Regions from separate parts of the Mycobacterium sp. IDUB_28 genome, predicted to be linked through region 1. Evidence: riboswitches for the same ligand, from Rfam matches in the RefSeq annotation. Region 1 holds a riboswitch; the other holds the start of a gene.
The links. A riboswitch is a leader RNA that binds a small molecule or an ion and turns the genes downstream of it on or off. The one in region 1 is predicted to bind magnesium.

Region 1 (7,354 bases):
CGCACCGACCTGCCGGCGAGCCTGATGCATCGGCATCGCCGAGCGCGCGCCGAACACCCGCGCCTCGTAGCTGGCACCGGCCACCACTCCCCGACCGCCCAGCCCGCCGACCAGTACCGGCCGGCCCTTGAGGGTCGGCCGGGTCAGCTGCTCCACCGATGCGAAGAACGCATCCATGTCCAGGTGCAGCACCCATCGGGACTCCACGGTTGTCGATGCTATGGGGCCGAGCGCGAGCGCTCAGAACGGCTCGGCGCGGCCGCGGTGCCGGGATGTCTTTAGTTAACCTAAAATATAATATTAAACGCATGTTTAATTGGCTTTATCGATGGTGATCCCCCCTCAGCGGATGCCGGTTAACGTTGACACGGGTCGAGGGAGATCGCTATGTCACTTGTCGTTGTGCCGGAATGGGTCCAAGCCGCCGCTCAAGATCTCGCAGGCGTGAACGGATCACTATCCGAAGTCTCCCAATCGCTGGCCGGCTTCACGACCAATATCGCGCCCGCGGCCACCGATGAAGTATCAGGTGCGGTCGCCGCGCTCTTCGCCGAATTCGGCGAGGAATACCAGGCGGTCAGCGCCCAGGCGCGCGCGTTCCACGCGGAGTTCGTCCGGGTGCTCAACGCGAGTGTCGGCGCCTACCTGGGTACCGAAGCTGCCGCAGCCGCCGCGTTGCCGGCAGCGTCCATTCTGGATGGCCTGACCGGTGCGCTGGGCAACCCCGCCGCGCTGCTGGGCGGCTCCGGCGGATTGCTGGGCGGACTCGGTCTGTTCAACCCGGGCGGGTTACTCGGTGGTCTTGGTCTGCCGTCGCTCAATGCGCTGCTGCCCGGCGTTTTCGGACCGACGCCCGGTCCGACGCCGGTGAGCCTGGCGGCGATCACCGGACCGTACGAGAGACTGTTCGCCAACACGATCGCCAACCTGCAGAGTCTCGGAAACGGCTTGGCCGCCAACCCGTTCCCGTTCTTGCGCCAATTCATCGCCAATCAGATCAGCTACGGCCAGATAATCTCCACCGCGTTTGCCAATGCCGGGCAGCACTTGAGCAGCGGGGCCGCGAATATGGTTTTGGCGGACCTGGCACCCATCGCGTCGATACCGGCACGAATCGGGCAGAACTTCGTGAATGTGCTGGGCACGCTTACCGACTTCTCGTATTCCGTCGGAACCAATATCAACCCGTTGACATCACCGATCGCCCTCAGCCAGTTGGAGCTTGGCGCCGCGTTCTTCGGGTTCCCGATCGCGCTGGGTATAGATCTCATCGGCTCACCAATCACCACGGCCAACGCGATGTATTCCGTCGCGTCGGCCTTCGGCAGTGCAATACAGAGCGGCGACGGTTTCGGGGCGTTAGTTGCGGTCCTCACCGCCCCGGCGGTCGTCACCGACGGCTTCCTCAATGGTCAGGTGATGTGGAGTGTCGGCCTACCGGGGGTCACCCTGCCGCTCGGGCTCGGTGCGCTTAGCGGCGTGACTGTGCCGCTGACCGCGCAGATTCCGCTCGGCGGAATCCTGACCCCCCTCGACGTCACGACGCTTGTGGTGAATCCGCTGGGCAGTCCGACCCCGCTGCTGTCGGTGCCCCTCGGCGGGACGCCGACCGGCGGCATCCTGCCCGGTCTGCTGCTCTACGCACCGCAACAACTGGCCGAAGCCATCGGCGCACCGCATATCAGCGGTCCGCTGGTGCCCCTGCCGGAAGTCGTGTTGCCGGGCATCGGTTCCCTGCCGAACCTGGGCGGTCTACTGGACGGGGTGCGCAGCCTGCTGCCCGACGTCGCCCTGCCGGACTTGGGCGGGCTGCTCGGTGGGCTGGGAGGCCTGCTGCCGGGTCTCGGTGGCCTGCCAAACCTGGGCGGCCTGCTGCCCGGTCTCGGCGGCCTGCTACCGGGTCTCGGCGGCCTGCCAGACCTCGGTGGCCTGCTCGGCGGCGGTGGCCTGCTCGGAACCGGTGGCCTGCTCGGCGGCGGTGGCCTGCTCGGGACCGGCGGCCAGACGGGCGGGGGCGGCCTGCTCGGCCTCCTCGGCTAACACGCCCCCCGCGCCGGCGCGGAACCTATCCGGTCGCGCGGGTTATCGCCACCCGCACCCCGTCGCCGATTTCCGTCGCATCCGCGGGCTCACCGAATTCGAACCTGGTAGCCAGGATCTCGCCCGCGATCAGGTCCCGGTGCGTGGCGGCCCACTCCTCGCGCTCGGCAGGTACCGCAATCACCACGCTGATCCGGTCGGACACGTCCAGCCCGGTCGACTTGCGCAACTCCTGTAGTTCCCGGATGCGGTCCTTGGCCCAACCCTCGGCGTCCAACTCCGGGGTCACGGTCCCGTCGAGCACCACCAGGCCGGCGCCGCCGGGCAGCGCCGCGGTGAATTCCGGGTCGGCCGCGACCAGGCGCGAACTGTACTCCTCAGGCTGCAGCACCGCCGGACCCGCCGTCAGCGTGCCGTCCGGGTTCACCACGCCCTGGCCCGCTTTGACCGCCTTGATCGCAGCCTGCACGTCCTTGCCCAGACGAGGTCCGGCCACCCGGGCGTTGACGGTCAGCTCAAACCGTCCGTAGGTGTCGATCGCGTCGGTGAGCTCGACCTGTTTGACGTTCAACTCGTCGCCGATCAGGTCGGTGAACGGCGCCAGGGTCTCCGGATGCTCCACTGCCACGGTCAGTTTCAGCAGTGGCAGGCGTACCCGCAGCTTTTTGGCCTTGCGCAGCGAGGACGCCGCCGAGCACACCTCCCGGACCTGGTCCATCGCCGCGACCAGGTCCGGATCCGCGCGCAGCTCACCGGCCTGCGGCCAATCGGTCAGGTGCACCGAGCGCCCGCCGGTCACGCCTCGCCAGATCATCTCGGAGATCAACGGCAGCAGCGGCGCGGCCAACCGCGCGGTGACCTCCAGCACCGTGTGCAGCGTGTCGATCGCATCGGCCTCTTCGACCCAGAACCGCGAACGCGACCGTCGCACATACCAATTCGTCAACGCCTCAGTGAACTGGCGCAACTGTTCGCAGGCGCCGGAGATGTCGCAGACATCCAGCGCCGCGGTCAGGTCCTCGCGCAGCACCGCCAGCTTGGCGAGGATGTAGCGGTCCAGCACATTCGCCGAATCAGTGCGCCAGACACCGACTTTCGGCGCGTACAGCGCCAAGAAGCTGTAGGCGTTCCAGAACGGCAACAGCACCTGGCGCACCCCGTCGCGGATACCCTGCTCAGTGACGATCAGGTTGCCACCCCGCAGGATCGGCGAAGCCATCAGGAACCACCGCATCGCGTCGGAGCCGTCCCGGTCGAACACCTCGGTCACGTCGGGATAGTTGCGCAGCGATTTGCTCATCTTCTGGCCGTCGGAGCCCAACACAATCCCGTGTGCCACGCAGGTTTTGAACGACGGCCGGTCGAACAGCGCGGTGGCCAGCACGTGCAGCGTGTAGAACCAGCCGCGGGTCTGCCCGATGTATTCCACGATAAAGTCACCGGGATAGTGACCGTCGAACCAGTCCTGGTTCTCGAACGGGTAATGCACCTGCGCATACGGCATGGAACCGGAGTCGAACCACACGTCGAGCACATCGGAGATGCGGCGCATCGTCGATTGCCCGGTCGGGTCGTCGGGATTGGGTCGGGTGAGCTCGTCGATGAACGGGCGGTGCAGATTCGACGGCCGCACCCCGAAATCGCGTTCCAGCTCATCCAGGCTGCCGTAGACGTCGATGCGGGGATAGGCCGGGTCATCGGACTTCCACACCGGAATCGGGGTGCCCCAGTAGCGGTTTCGGGAAATCGACCAGTCGCGCGCGCCCTGCAGCCACTTGCCGAACTGGCCGTCCTTGACGTGTTCGGGGTACCAGGTGATCTGCTGATTCAGCTCGACCATGCGGTCCCGGAACTGGGTCACCCGCACGAACCACGACGACACCGCGCGGTAGATCAGCGGGTTACGGCAGCGCCAGCAGTGCGGGTAGGGGTGCTCGTAGGTTTCGTGCCGCAGCAGCACCGCGCCATTCACCGCAGCGGGCCCGCTCTGGTTCTTCAGATCGCGGATGATCTGCGGGTTGGCGGCAAAGACGTGCTGGCCCTGGTAATCCGGCACGGTCGCATCGAATCGGCCTTTGGCGTCGACTGGGGTGACCGCCCTGATCCCGGCCGCATCCCCCACCGCCATGTCGTCCTCGCCGTACGCCGGAGCCATGTGCACCAGACCGGTGCCGTCCTCGGTGGTGACGAAGTCGGCCGGCAAGACCTGAAAGGCGTTGGGCGAGTCCAGGAAATAGGCAAACGGCGGTAGATAGCGGGTGCCGAGCAGCTCCGAGCCACGCAGTGTCCCAAGCACTTCGGGCTCCTCGCCCAGTTCGCGCGCATAGGCGGACAGCCGCGGCTCGGCCAGCAGGTAGCGTTGCTCGCCGGCCTGCACATGCACGTATGTCACGTCCGGGTGCACCGCTACCGCGAGGTTGGAAGGCAGCGTCCACGGCGTCGTCGTCCAGATCAACAGATAGGTGCCGTCCAGCGGGCCACCCTGAACGCGGAACCCGACCGTCAGAGCCGGGTCCTGCCGGCTCTGGTAGACGTCGTCGTCCATCCGCAATTCGTGGTTGGACAGCGGGGTCTCGTCGCGCCAGCAGTACGGCAGCACCCGGTAGCCTTCATAGGCCAGGCCTTTGTCCCACAGCTGTTTGAACGCCCAGATCACCGACTCCATGTAGCTGAGGTCCAGTGTCTTGTAGTCGTTGTCGAAGTCGACCCAGCGGGCCTGGCGGGTGACGTACTGCTGCCACTCGTCGGTGTAGCGCAGCACCGACGCGCGGCAGGCGTCGTTGAACGCGGCGATCCCCATCGAGTCGATCTGGGACTTGTCGGTGATGCCCAGCTGTCGCTCAACCTCCAGCTCGGCGGGCAATCCGTGGGTGTCCCAACCGAATCGGCGCTCCACCTTGTCGCCGCGCATGGTGCGGTAGCGGGGCACGATGTCTTTGACGTAGCCGGTCAGCAGGTGTCCGTAGTGCGGCAGACCGTTGGCGAACGGCGGACCGTCGTAGAACACGTATTCGGTTGCGCCGTCCCGATTTGCGATGCTGGCACGGAAGGTGTCGTCGCGGAACCAGTAGTCGAGCACCTCGAGTTCGAGGGCCGGAAAATCAGGCGCCCCGGCAGCGAGTTTCGGATAAACCCGATCGGTCACGTACGTCGTCTCCCTCTAGCCACCTCTGGCCGGGGACGACGATGCGCTGGTGCGCAAGCGCCGCGGTACCACCCCGCTTGCCACGCTGGCGCGTGACCGCTCAAGAGGGCTGTGACGGGCCCACCCGTTCGGTTCTACTGGGCCGTACCGGCTGTTCTTCCGAAGGCTCCCCGGTGATGGCCGGATCAACGCCAATTGGATTCTAATGGCGAATGGAACTGCACGACTCCGAGGGACTGGCTCACCGCAGGACGCGCCTGCAGTCGGCTAGTCCCTCGGAGTCCGCGGTTGGTCGATATCCATGCGTCACGCCTGGACTTCGAGCACACCAATGCGCCACAGTGCGGCGTAGACGTGCCGCAGCGGCACGGTGAGCAGGCGGGCGGCGCCGTCGACCAGTGGGTCGTTGCCGGCGGCGGCGACCTCGATGCGGCGGGCCGGCTTCGTGGGCGCGGGTACGTCGCGCACAACGTGCAGCCGTGGTGCGGCGGTGAGGGTGGTGACTTCGTCGTACAGTGCAGCGGTCATGATCGCCTCCTAGCGGTTGACCAAACGTTGACAGGTGGACCTCAAAGGAATCTTGGTAAGTCCCGTCCCGCAACGGTTCCGGTCGGAGGAAGTGAGCGACTCAGCCGCACACGTCGCGCCGAAGACCGGTCAGGGACGAAACATCCGGATCTCGACCCGGACTGCCACTGGAACTCATGCGTCCCTCACCTCCTCTCAGCCACGACACACATGTTGTCTGGGTGCACGAAGGAGAACAGAATCCGACCATCGCCGGATATCCGCACCCCTCTCGTCAGAGCTTTGGCACTACCCGACGTGTCCGGTAAACCGGAAGCCACCTGGGCTCAACCCTTAAGCCGGGAAGAGCTGTCCTGACCCGGGGCGTCTTTCGACGTTCGGGGTCAGTGGCCTATGTTCGTGTAGCCGCCTCACCTAACGAGGTGCTTGCCTGACCGATAATGCACCACAGGCCCTGCCCGGTCAACGCGCCATCCCGCAGTTTCGCGATCTTTATGTCATCTCCATGCGGGCACACAGCTGTCTCGCAGCCTTGAGGCGCCCTGACCTGGGGCGACTGTGACGTGTTCAATGTCACAGTGCGGGTCCCTGTTGGGCGCGAGCGCCCTCAGATGTGCGGTCAGAGGCCGCACTTTGCGGCATTTCGGGGACGCTCGCGCTGAGCGGGTGAGCGCCCCGTGTCAGGCCACGAGCGACCCCATATGTGCGCTCAACGCCCGCAATCAGCGGCATTCGAGGGACGCTCGCGGCAAGGATGGGGTCAGTCGGCCAGGCTTTCCAGCCGCCCGACGGTGTCGATGTACTCCTCGACCATGTCCAGCACCACCGCGCGGGTGGGCCGCACCCGGTCCAGGGAACCGACCACCTGTCCGACGAAGTAGGTCGCCAACTCGCGTGCCTTGGCGCCCGGATGTGTCGCGGCCTGATTGATCCGCACCTGCGAATCGGTGACCAGGGCGGTCTGCAGTGGCATTCCCAGCGGCGCGGGGGTGTCGGGCCGCTCCCATTCCTCGGTCCAGGCGGTGCGCAGCATCCGCGCCGGCTTGCCGGTCATCGAGCGCGACCGCACCGTGTCCGAGGAGGTGGCGGCCAGGAACTTGTCCTTGACCACCGGCGCGGTCTCAGCTTCCTCGGTGGTCAGCCACACCGATCCGCACCACACGCCTTCGGCGCCCAAGGCCAGCGCCGCGGCGATCTGGCGGCCCCGGGCGATGCCACCCGCGGCCAGTACCGGAGTGGGCGCCACCGCGTCGACCACTTCGGGCACCAGCACCATGGTGGCCACGTCACCGGTATGTCCGCCGGCCTCGGTGCCCTGGGCAACGATCAGGTCTACCCCGGCCGCGGCGTGCCGGCGCGCATGTTCGGTCGTTCCAGCCAGCGCAGCGACCAGCACGTCGTGGCGGTGCGCCCGCTCGACAAGGTCGCGCGGCGGCGGCCCGAGCGCGCTGGCGATCAACCGGATGTTGTGGGCGAACGCGACCTCCAGCAGAGGCTCGTAGCCCTTGGGCGAGATGTTCAGACCGCCACGCACCGGTTCGTCGTCGGCGGCCTGACCTACCTCGTACCGGTTCAGCAGCTCGTCGACGAAGGCGCGATGCTCCTCGGGCAGCAGGTCCTGGGCCTGCCTGGAGTTGATCC
Region 2 (7,354 bases), 350 kb from region 1:
TTCCTGAACTCCAGCCTGGCGAACGGATTCATCTCAGCCGGGTATGTCAGCCCCGCGATCGTGGCCCCCGCGGCGTTTGCCGGCCTGGCCGACATCAACGCGGTGGTGCTGGGTGCAACGGAGTCCGACGTGCCAGGCATGGGCTCCGGTGAGGGCAACGCGTCCCCGATTCCGTCGCGGTCGCCGGCCAACCCCGCCAACCTGCCCCCGCTGCAGGACGCCGCCGACGTCTCGTTTGCCCGGGGCGGCGTGACGGCTGGCACGAACCAGTCGGCGTTGGTCGGACGTTTGTCGGTGCCCCAGACCTGGACAGCGGCGAGCGCGGTGGCCAATTACGCCGGTACCGCGGCGCCGGGCGGGGGTTGGACCAGCAACGCAGTGGTCCCAGCGGCGGCGGCCGGTCTGCCCGGCGCACCGGGGATGCCGCTACTCGGCATGTCCGGCAACAACTTCGGCAGTCCGCCGCGCTACGGATTCCGGCCGACGATCATGGGACGCCCACCGGCCGCTGGATGACAGGGGGGAGACAACCGCGATATCGCTGATCGGTTCCGCAACACCGGCGGTTACCGACGGACGGTCGGTTTGAAGGAGGTGCTGGCATTGGATTTTGGAGCCCTCCCCCCTGAAGTCAATTCGCTGCGCATGCACACCGGGCCGGGCTCGGCGCCCATGCTGGCCGCCATGACGGCCTGGGATGCGGTGGCCGACGAGCTGCGGTTGACCGCGACGGCGTACGAATCGGTGTTGTCCACATTGGTCGACGACGGCTGGCTGGGTCCGGCATCGACCGCCATGATGACCGCGGTCGCTCCGTTCCTGGACTGGCTGCGCGGCACCGGCGCGCAGGCCGAAGAGACGGCCAGTCACGCCGCAGCAGCTGCGGCGGCCTTCGAGGCCGCGTACTCGATGACGGTTCCCCCCGCCGTGGTCGCCGCGAACCGGGCACGACTGCTCGCGCTGGTGGCCACCAACTTTCTGGGTATCAACACCGCCGCGATTGCGGCCACCGAAGCCGAGTACGCCGAGATGTGGGTTCAGGACGCGACGGCGATGTACACCTACGCCGCCAGCGCGGCTGAGGCTGCCGCGCTGACACAGTTCGGCGAGCCGGCGCAGACCGCCGACCCGTCCGGTCCGGCCCACCAAGCCGCCGCGGTCGCGCGGGCGATGGCATCGGTACCGGCCACCCTGCAGGATCTCGCCGCGCCGGCGGCGGCCTCTCCGTTTGACGCACTTCCGCAGACAGGTCTGCTCGTCGATGTCCTGAACTTCCTGGATGGCAACGACGGCAACGCCGTCGGGGTCTTCTTGAACTCTTCCCTGTTCAACGGCGTCGTCTCCGCCGGATATACGGCGCCGGCACTGATCGTGCCCACGGTGACCGATGCCGTCGCCGACGTCAACGGGGTGGTCGAAGGGGCGGAGCCAGAGATCGCCGGCGCCGGTTCGGCCGAGGCCGCCGCGATGACGGCAACGACCGCGCCGTCCGGCGTGGGGGGAGTCGCCGCCGGCAGCACTCAGGCGTCCCTGGTGGGCCGCCTGTCTGTTCCGCCGAGCTGGGCGGCCGCCGTCGATGTAGCGAAGCCGTTCGGCGCAGTACCCGGCGCGGGCAGCACGGCGGCCGTTCCGGCATCCGCCGCGGGCGCACCCGGGATGCCCGCACTGCCTGCCGCCAACGCGTGCGCACGGAGTTGGGGCAACGGCCCCCGCTACGGTTCCCGATTGACAATCATGCCGCGACCGGTGGCTGCGGGATAACGCCGCCCAAAGAAAGTCCCGGCAATTCCCGCCTTTCGAATATCGGAATTCGAATTCGACGGGACGTCTGAGTTGACTCTGGTCGTCGCGAGTGCCATTATTGCCACTGCATGCACCTCGCTAGGTGAGGCGTCTGCACGGACACAGGCCACTGACCTCGAACGTCGAAAGACGCCCAGGGTCAGGACAGCTCTTCCCGGCTTAAGGGTTGAGCCCAAGTGGCTTCCAGCATTACTGCTGGATACGCCGTGTGGTGCCGAAGCTCTGTCGAGAGGGGTGCTGTGATCTGGTGGGCCGTCGTGCCCGCTGGACTCTCATCCCATGCGTCGTGCACCCGGCATCCCCGCATGCCACGGCCCTGAGGAGGTGAGAGCGGAATGAGTCCCGACGATAGTCCGTATTCGAAATCGACGACCATTTCGTTTCGATCCGACCCGGGCACCGGCATCGCCGCCTGAATCGCATTTCTGATAGCCGCAAACGGCGCTCGCTGATATCGCGAAGCGCGTATTAATTGCGCGCGGAAAAAGGCGTGGAATTGCGTTCTTGGCGACCCGGGTTTCGTGCCCCAGCAGGGGTGAACTCAAGGGGGACCACCGATGACCGCCGCACTGGACTTTGCCGCTCTGCCACCCGAAGTCAACTCCGCGCGCATGTACGCCGGCGCCGGTGCCGCGCCGATGCTGGCTGCAGCTTCGGCATGGAACGGGTTGGCCGCCGAGCTGCGCGCCACCGCGCTGACCTACGAAGCTGTGCTGTCCGCGCTGGCCGGTGACGAATGGTTCGGGCCCGCGGCGGCCTCGATGGCTGCCGCCGCCACGCCGTACGTGGTGTGGCTCAACGCCACCGCCGTGCAGGCCGAGCAGACCGGGGCGCAGGCCGAGGCCGCGGTGACCGCCTACGCGACGGCATTCGCCGCGACAGTGCCACCGCCACTCGTCGCGGCCAACCGCACCCAGTTGGCCGCACTGGTTGCGACGAACATCCTGGGCCAGAACACCCCGGCGATCGCGGCGACCGAAGCCGCGTACCTGGAGATGTGGGCCCAGGATGCCGCCGCGATGTACGGCTACGCCGGCGCCTCGGCGGCAGCCACCGACCTGGACCAGTTCGTCGCGCCGCAGCAGATCACCAGCCCCAGCGGTCTCACGGCCCAGGCGGCCGCGGTCAGTCAGGCGGCCGACACGTCCGCTCTCGGCCAGCACAGCGCTCTGTCGCAGCTGATGTCCGCCGTGCCGAGCGCACTGCAGGGGCTTTCCGGTGCCGACGGCGGCAGCGGCCTGGCCGACCTCGCGACCACCGCGCTCACCGGTTCCGGGACGTCGAGCTGGTCGGAGTTCATGGCCGCATGGGGCCCCAACGCGAACGTGTGGAACACGATCACCTCCACCGGTTTGTTCACCCCGGGCGCCACGATAGGAACCCTCTCCAGCTTGTTCGGCAGCGCAGCGATGACCGACGTGGCCGACGCCGCGCAGGTGCTGGTACCGAGCGCGGGCGGGGGCGCCGTGCCGCTGGAAACGCGCGGTCTCACCGCCCTCGGGTCGGGCAGTTCCGGCGTGGTCGGCAAACTGTCCGTGCCCCCGGCCTGGGCTGCGGCCACCCCACCGCCCGGCGCCCTGCACTCCGCGCTCGGTGGCACCCCGATGGTCGCGCCGCCGCCGTCCGGCACGCCCGGTATGCCGGGGGTGCCGCTGGGCAACCTCGCGGGTCAACCCTTCGGCCGGGCTGTCCCGCAATACGGGTTCCGCCCCACGGTCGTGGCCCGCTCGCCCGCGGCCGGATAGCACGCACAGCCACCTAACCAGGCAAAACAGCGCTCTCAGCGAACCGTCAGGTACGAGACAGCCGGGTAGCAGGCATCAGGACGTACCGTGTGCCCTCGTGATGCGTACGTTTTTCCTCGAGTCAGAGAGAGCCTGCCGGGCGGTGTCCCCGGGTCGGACCGGCGGTGCCGCCGGGCCCCACCGCCGAAGACGGTCGAGCTTCGTCGACTCGACCTGACCCACTGCTTTCGCGGGCGGCGCACATGCTGCTGCTTCGCGCATTCATTTCATTGAATTGCAAAGTTCGCCGACGGTATTCACAATGCCAGGCGCCATTGTTTTGAAATATTCAGATGATAACTTGTCAACCTATTGTGCATGGCTACGCCGTTGACCTTGGAGTTTGCTGTTAGTATTTCGGCAATTCGCTGTATCACAGCAGTCACGACGGTAGTGCGATAAGTTATTTACATTGCGCTTACCTACCGGGAACGTTGCGAAAATATGCCGCAACGAACATTCATCATATCGAGCGGGGGCTGGAGAAATGCGATTCGATTCTGGTAGAGCACATGGTCGGCAACTCAACAAAACCACGCGAAGGATCACTACTGGCGGATAAGGGGCGTATACGCGCATGGATTATGGGGCACTTCCGCCAGAGGTCAACTCTGGGCGCATGTATACCGGTCCCGGCGCGGGGCCGATGTTGGCAGCGGCGGCGGCATGGGACGCCTTGGGGGCCGAATTGTATTCGGCCGCAGTCGCTTACGCGTCCGCGATCGAGGGACTGGTAGCGGGCTCGTGGCAGGGACCGACCGCAATGACGATGGCCACCGCGGCCGGTCCGTACGTGTCCTGGATCTCAGCCACCGCAGCTCGCGCCGATGAGGCGGCCGCACTGGCCAAGGCGGCGGCGATCGCTTACGAAACCGCTTTTGTGGCAACGGTTCCGCCGCCGGTGATCGCTGCGAATCGGGCGCAGCTGCTGGCGCTGATCGCCACCAACATCCTGGGCCAGAACACACCGGCTATCGCCGCCACGGAAGCCCAGTACCTGGAGATGTGGGCTCAGGATGCCGTGGCGATGTATGCCTACGCCGGCTCCTCGGCGGCCGCGACACAGCTCACCCCGTTCACCGAACCACCGCCGACCACGACCGCCTCGGGCGCAGCCGCGCCGGCGGCCGCCCAGCTGCTCGCATCTGTCCCGAATGCGTTGCAGGGCATGACATCAACTCTTGCGGCTGCACCGACGACAGGCTCGACCTCGTTGTTGCCCGGACTCGCCTTACCGCAACTGGCATCCGTGTCGTTGCCGTCGGGCCTGGCGACCGAGGTGGCGAACTGGAACACCACCCTGGCAGCCCTGACCGGACCGTTCTCGTTGCAGGGCTGGTCGTCGATCCCGGGCGGCCCGTTCCTGTCGTTCGGGCAGGTTTATGCCTACGCCCAGAACGGGCAGGGGCTGCAGGCATTCGCCACCCCCGCACCACCGGTGACCGGCGCACTGGCCCCGATCGCCGAGTCGCTCACCCCTCATCTGACTTCATCCGGGGGAGCGGCGACGGCGACTATGGGCCGCGCTGCACTGGTGGGCACCCTATCGGTGCCCCAGGGCTGGACGGTGGCGGCTCCGGCCGTCCGGACAGTTGCCGCGACACTGTCCACCAATGTGGCCGCCGTACCGGCTGCCACGTCCGCCGGGGAGGCCGGTGTTTTCGGCCAGATGGCGCTGTCCAGCCTGGCCGGGCGGGCCCTCGGTGCCACCGCCACGGGTGCCGGTGGCGGCAGCAGTTCGCTGGGCGGTGTCGTCACCGCGGCCGACCCGGCCGCAGCGATGATCTTCGTGCTTCCACCGCTCGAGGGTGCCTAGTCCAGGTAGGGGGAGAAAGAGTGTTCTACGCAGCGTTTCCGCCGGAGGTCAACTCGGGCCGGATGTACAGCGGGGCGGGATCGGGGCCGCTGCTGGCCGCCGCCGCGGCCTGGAACGGGCTGGCCAGCGAGCTACAAGCCACCGCCGCGTCCTATGCCGCACTGATCGCCGGCCTGACCAGCGCACCCTGGGTAGGACCCTCGGCCCAGGCGATGACCGCGGCAGCGACACCGTACGTGGCCTGGATGAGCGAGACCGCTGCCCAGGCCGCCCAGGCCGCCAGCCAGGCCAACGCCGCGGTCGCCGCCTACGAGACGGCGTTCGCCGGGCACGTACCACCGGCGCAGATCGCGGCCAACCGCAGCCAGTTGGCGTCGCTGGTGGCCACGAACATCGTTGGGCAGAACTCCGCCGCAATCGCGGCTCTGGAAGCCCAGTACGGCGAAATGTGGACACAAGACGCCGTCGCGATGGACAGTTACGCCGCCTCATCGGCAGCCGCAAGCGAGGTGACGCCGTTCACCGAACCTCCCCAGGTGGTCAACGCGCTCACCCAGACGATTCTGTCGGCGGCGCAACCGCTCTCGCAGCCGCTGCAGACCCTGGTGAACTTGAGCACCGACTACACCGCCACCGTGACCGGACTGCTCAACGGACTGTTCGGGTCCAGCGGCGCATCGACATTCACCGCCCTGTATTCCGCAATCAAGGTCCCCCTCGGTTTCACCACCCAGTTCAACGACATCGGCCTGTTGATCAACCTCCCCGCATCGCAGTTCCTCAAGTTCGCCGCGAAGCCGACGTCCGCGCTTGGCGGGCTGCCCAAGGACGCATTGGGCGGGGGACTCACCCCGCACTGGGGTCACGGCTGGCTGACCAGCGCGGTGTCGCCAACTCCCACAGCGCATTTGGGTCGAGGCACGCTGGTCGGTGCGCTCACCGTGCCACCGAGTTGGACCGCCAACACCCCGGCCATCCGGACTGTCGCCGCAGCGTTGTCGGCAGCCGGCAACGAAGCGGTGCCCGCGGCCGAACTCGGGCAGGGCGGCCTGTTGAGTTCGATGTCATCAGCGGGCATGGCCGGCAGCGCACTCGGTGCCGGTGCCCCCGGCTCGGTGACCGGTGCGCGAAGCCGCCTCACCCCGGTCAAAGACCTGAAGGATCTCAGGTCACCGGAGCTGCTCAAGCGGATGGTTGCGCAGATATCGGACCGGCCCGACAGCGTGCAGCACCACACCGTCGACCAGCAGGGCCTGGACAGCCTGCTCGAACAGTTGGCGAAGAAACCCGGCATCCATGCCGTGCACCTCACCAATGGCGACAAACCCCAGGTTGTTCCGGCGGATGCCCATTTGGGCTGAGGGAGAGGAAATTCTGCATGTTCAGATGGCTGCTGACGCTGACCTGCGCGGGTGTCATGATCGGTTGCGCCGCACCGGCGAACGGCGATCCGGGCAATGGGCCGGATGCCGCCGACGCAGGTTTTCTGGCCGCGTTGCGCACCGCTGACATCGGTTACAGCAACTCCGATCAGGCCATCGGGTCAGCCCGGGCCGTGTGTACCTGTCTGGACAACGGCGAATCTGGTTTCGAGTTGGTGAACGACATCAAAAAGCGCAATGCGGGATTTACGTTGGACGCCGCCGCCGAATTCGCGGTCATTTCAGCGAAATTCTATTGTCCGCAGCAATTGGACAAGAGCTGACAGCTACCGACGCTGCAAATGTATTAGCTGCCGATTGTATCCGGTCGCTCTTTCATTCACGCCGTACGACATCGATCGTCGTACGATTTCCTGATCTGTGTGAACTTTCCCGAATATATTCGGCACCCGGTTGCTCGGGTAAAACCCGAGGTCACCCGAGGAGCCACGCACATCGGGATTTCTAGTGAGTTCTGTATGAGTCCGGCAGGACTCGCCGACGGGACCCTGGTGGCGTGACTACCATGG

Region 2: another riboswitch for magnesium. It lies ahead of ACZYZ9_RS06685 (PPE family protein); the one in region 1 lies ahead of ACZYZ9_RS05230 (Rv1535 family protein).

What each region holds. Positions count from the first base shown of each region.
Region 1 covers NZ_JBVAXK010000002.1:275,128-282,481, reverse strand. The annotation lists gene ACZYZ9_RS05245 (DNA polymerase IV) at 1-207, opposite strand, end outside; gene ACZYZ9_RS05240 (PE domain-containing protein) at 388-2,040, shown strand; gene ileS (isoleucine--tRNA ligase) at 2,066-5,185, opposite strand; gene ACZYZ9_RS05230 (Rv1535 family protein) at 5,492-5,713, opposite strand; M-box (ykoK) riboswitch at 5,973-6,142, opposite strand; gene ACZYZ9_RS05225 (nitronate monooxygenase) at 6,474-7,354, opposite strand, start outside.
Region 2 covers NZ_JBVAXK010000002.1:624,591-631,944, forward strand. The annotation lists gene ACZYZ9_RS06675 (PPE family protein) at 1-516, shown strand, start outside; gene ACZYZ9_RS06680 (PPE family protein) at 595-1,761, shown strand; M-box (ykoK) riboswitch at 1,871-2,044, shown strand; gene ACZYZ9_RS06685 (PPE family protein) at 2,361-3,548, shown strand; gene ACZYZ9_RS06690 (PPE family protein) at 4,165-5,403, shown strand; gene ACZYZ9_RS06695 (PPE family protein) at 5,424-6,764, shown strand; gene ACZYZ9_RS06700 (DUF732 domain-containing protein) at 6,782-7,108, shown strand.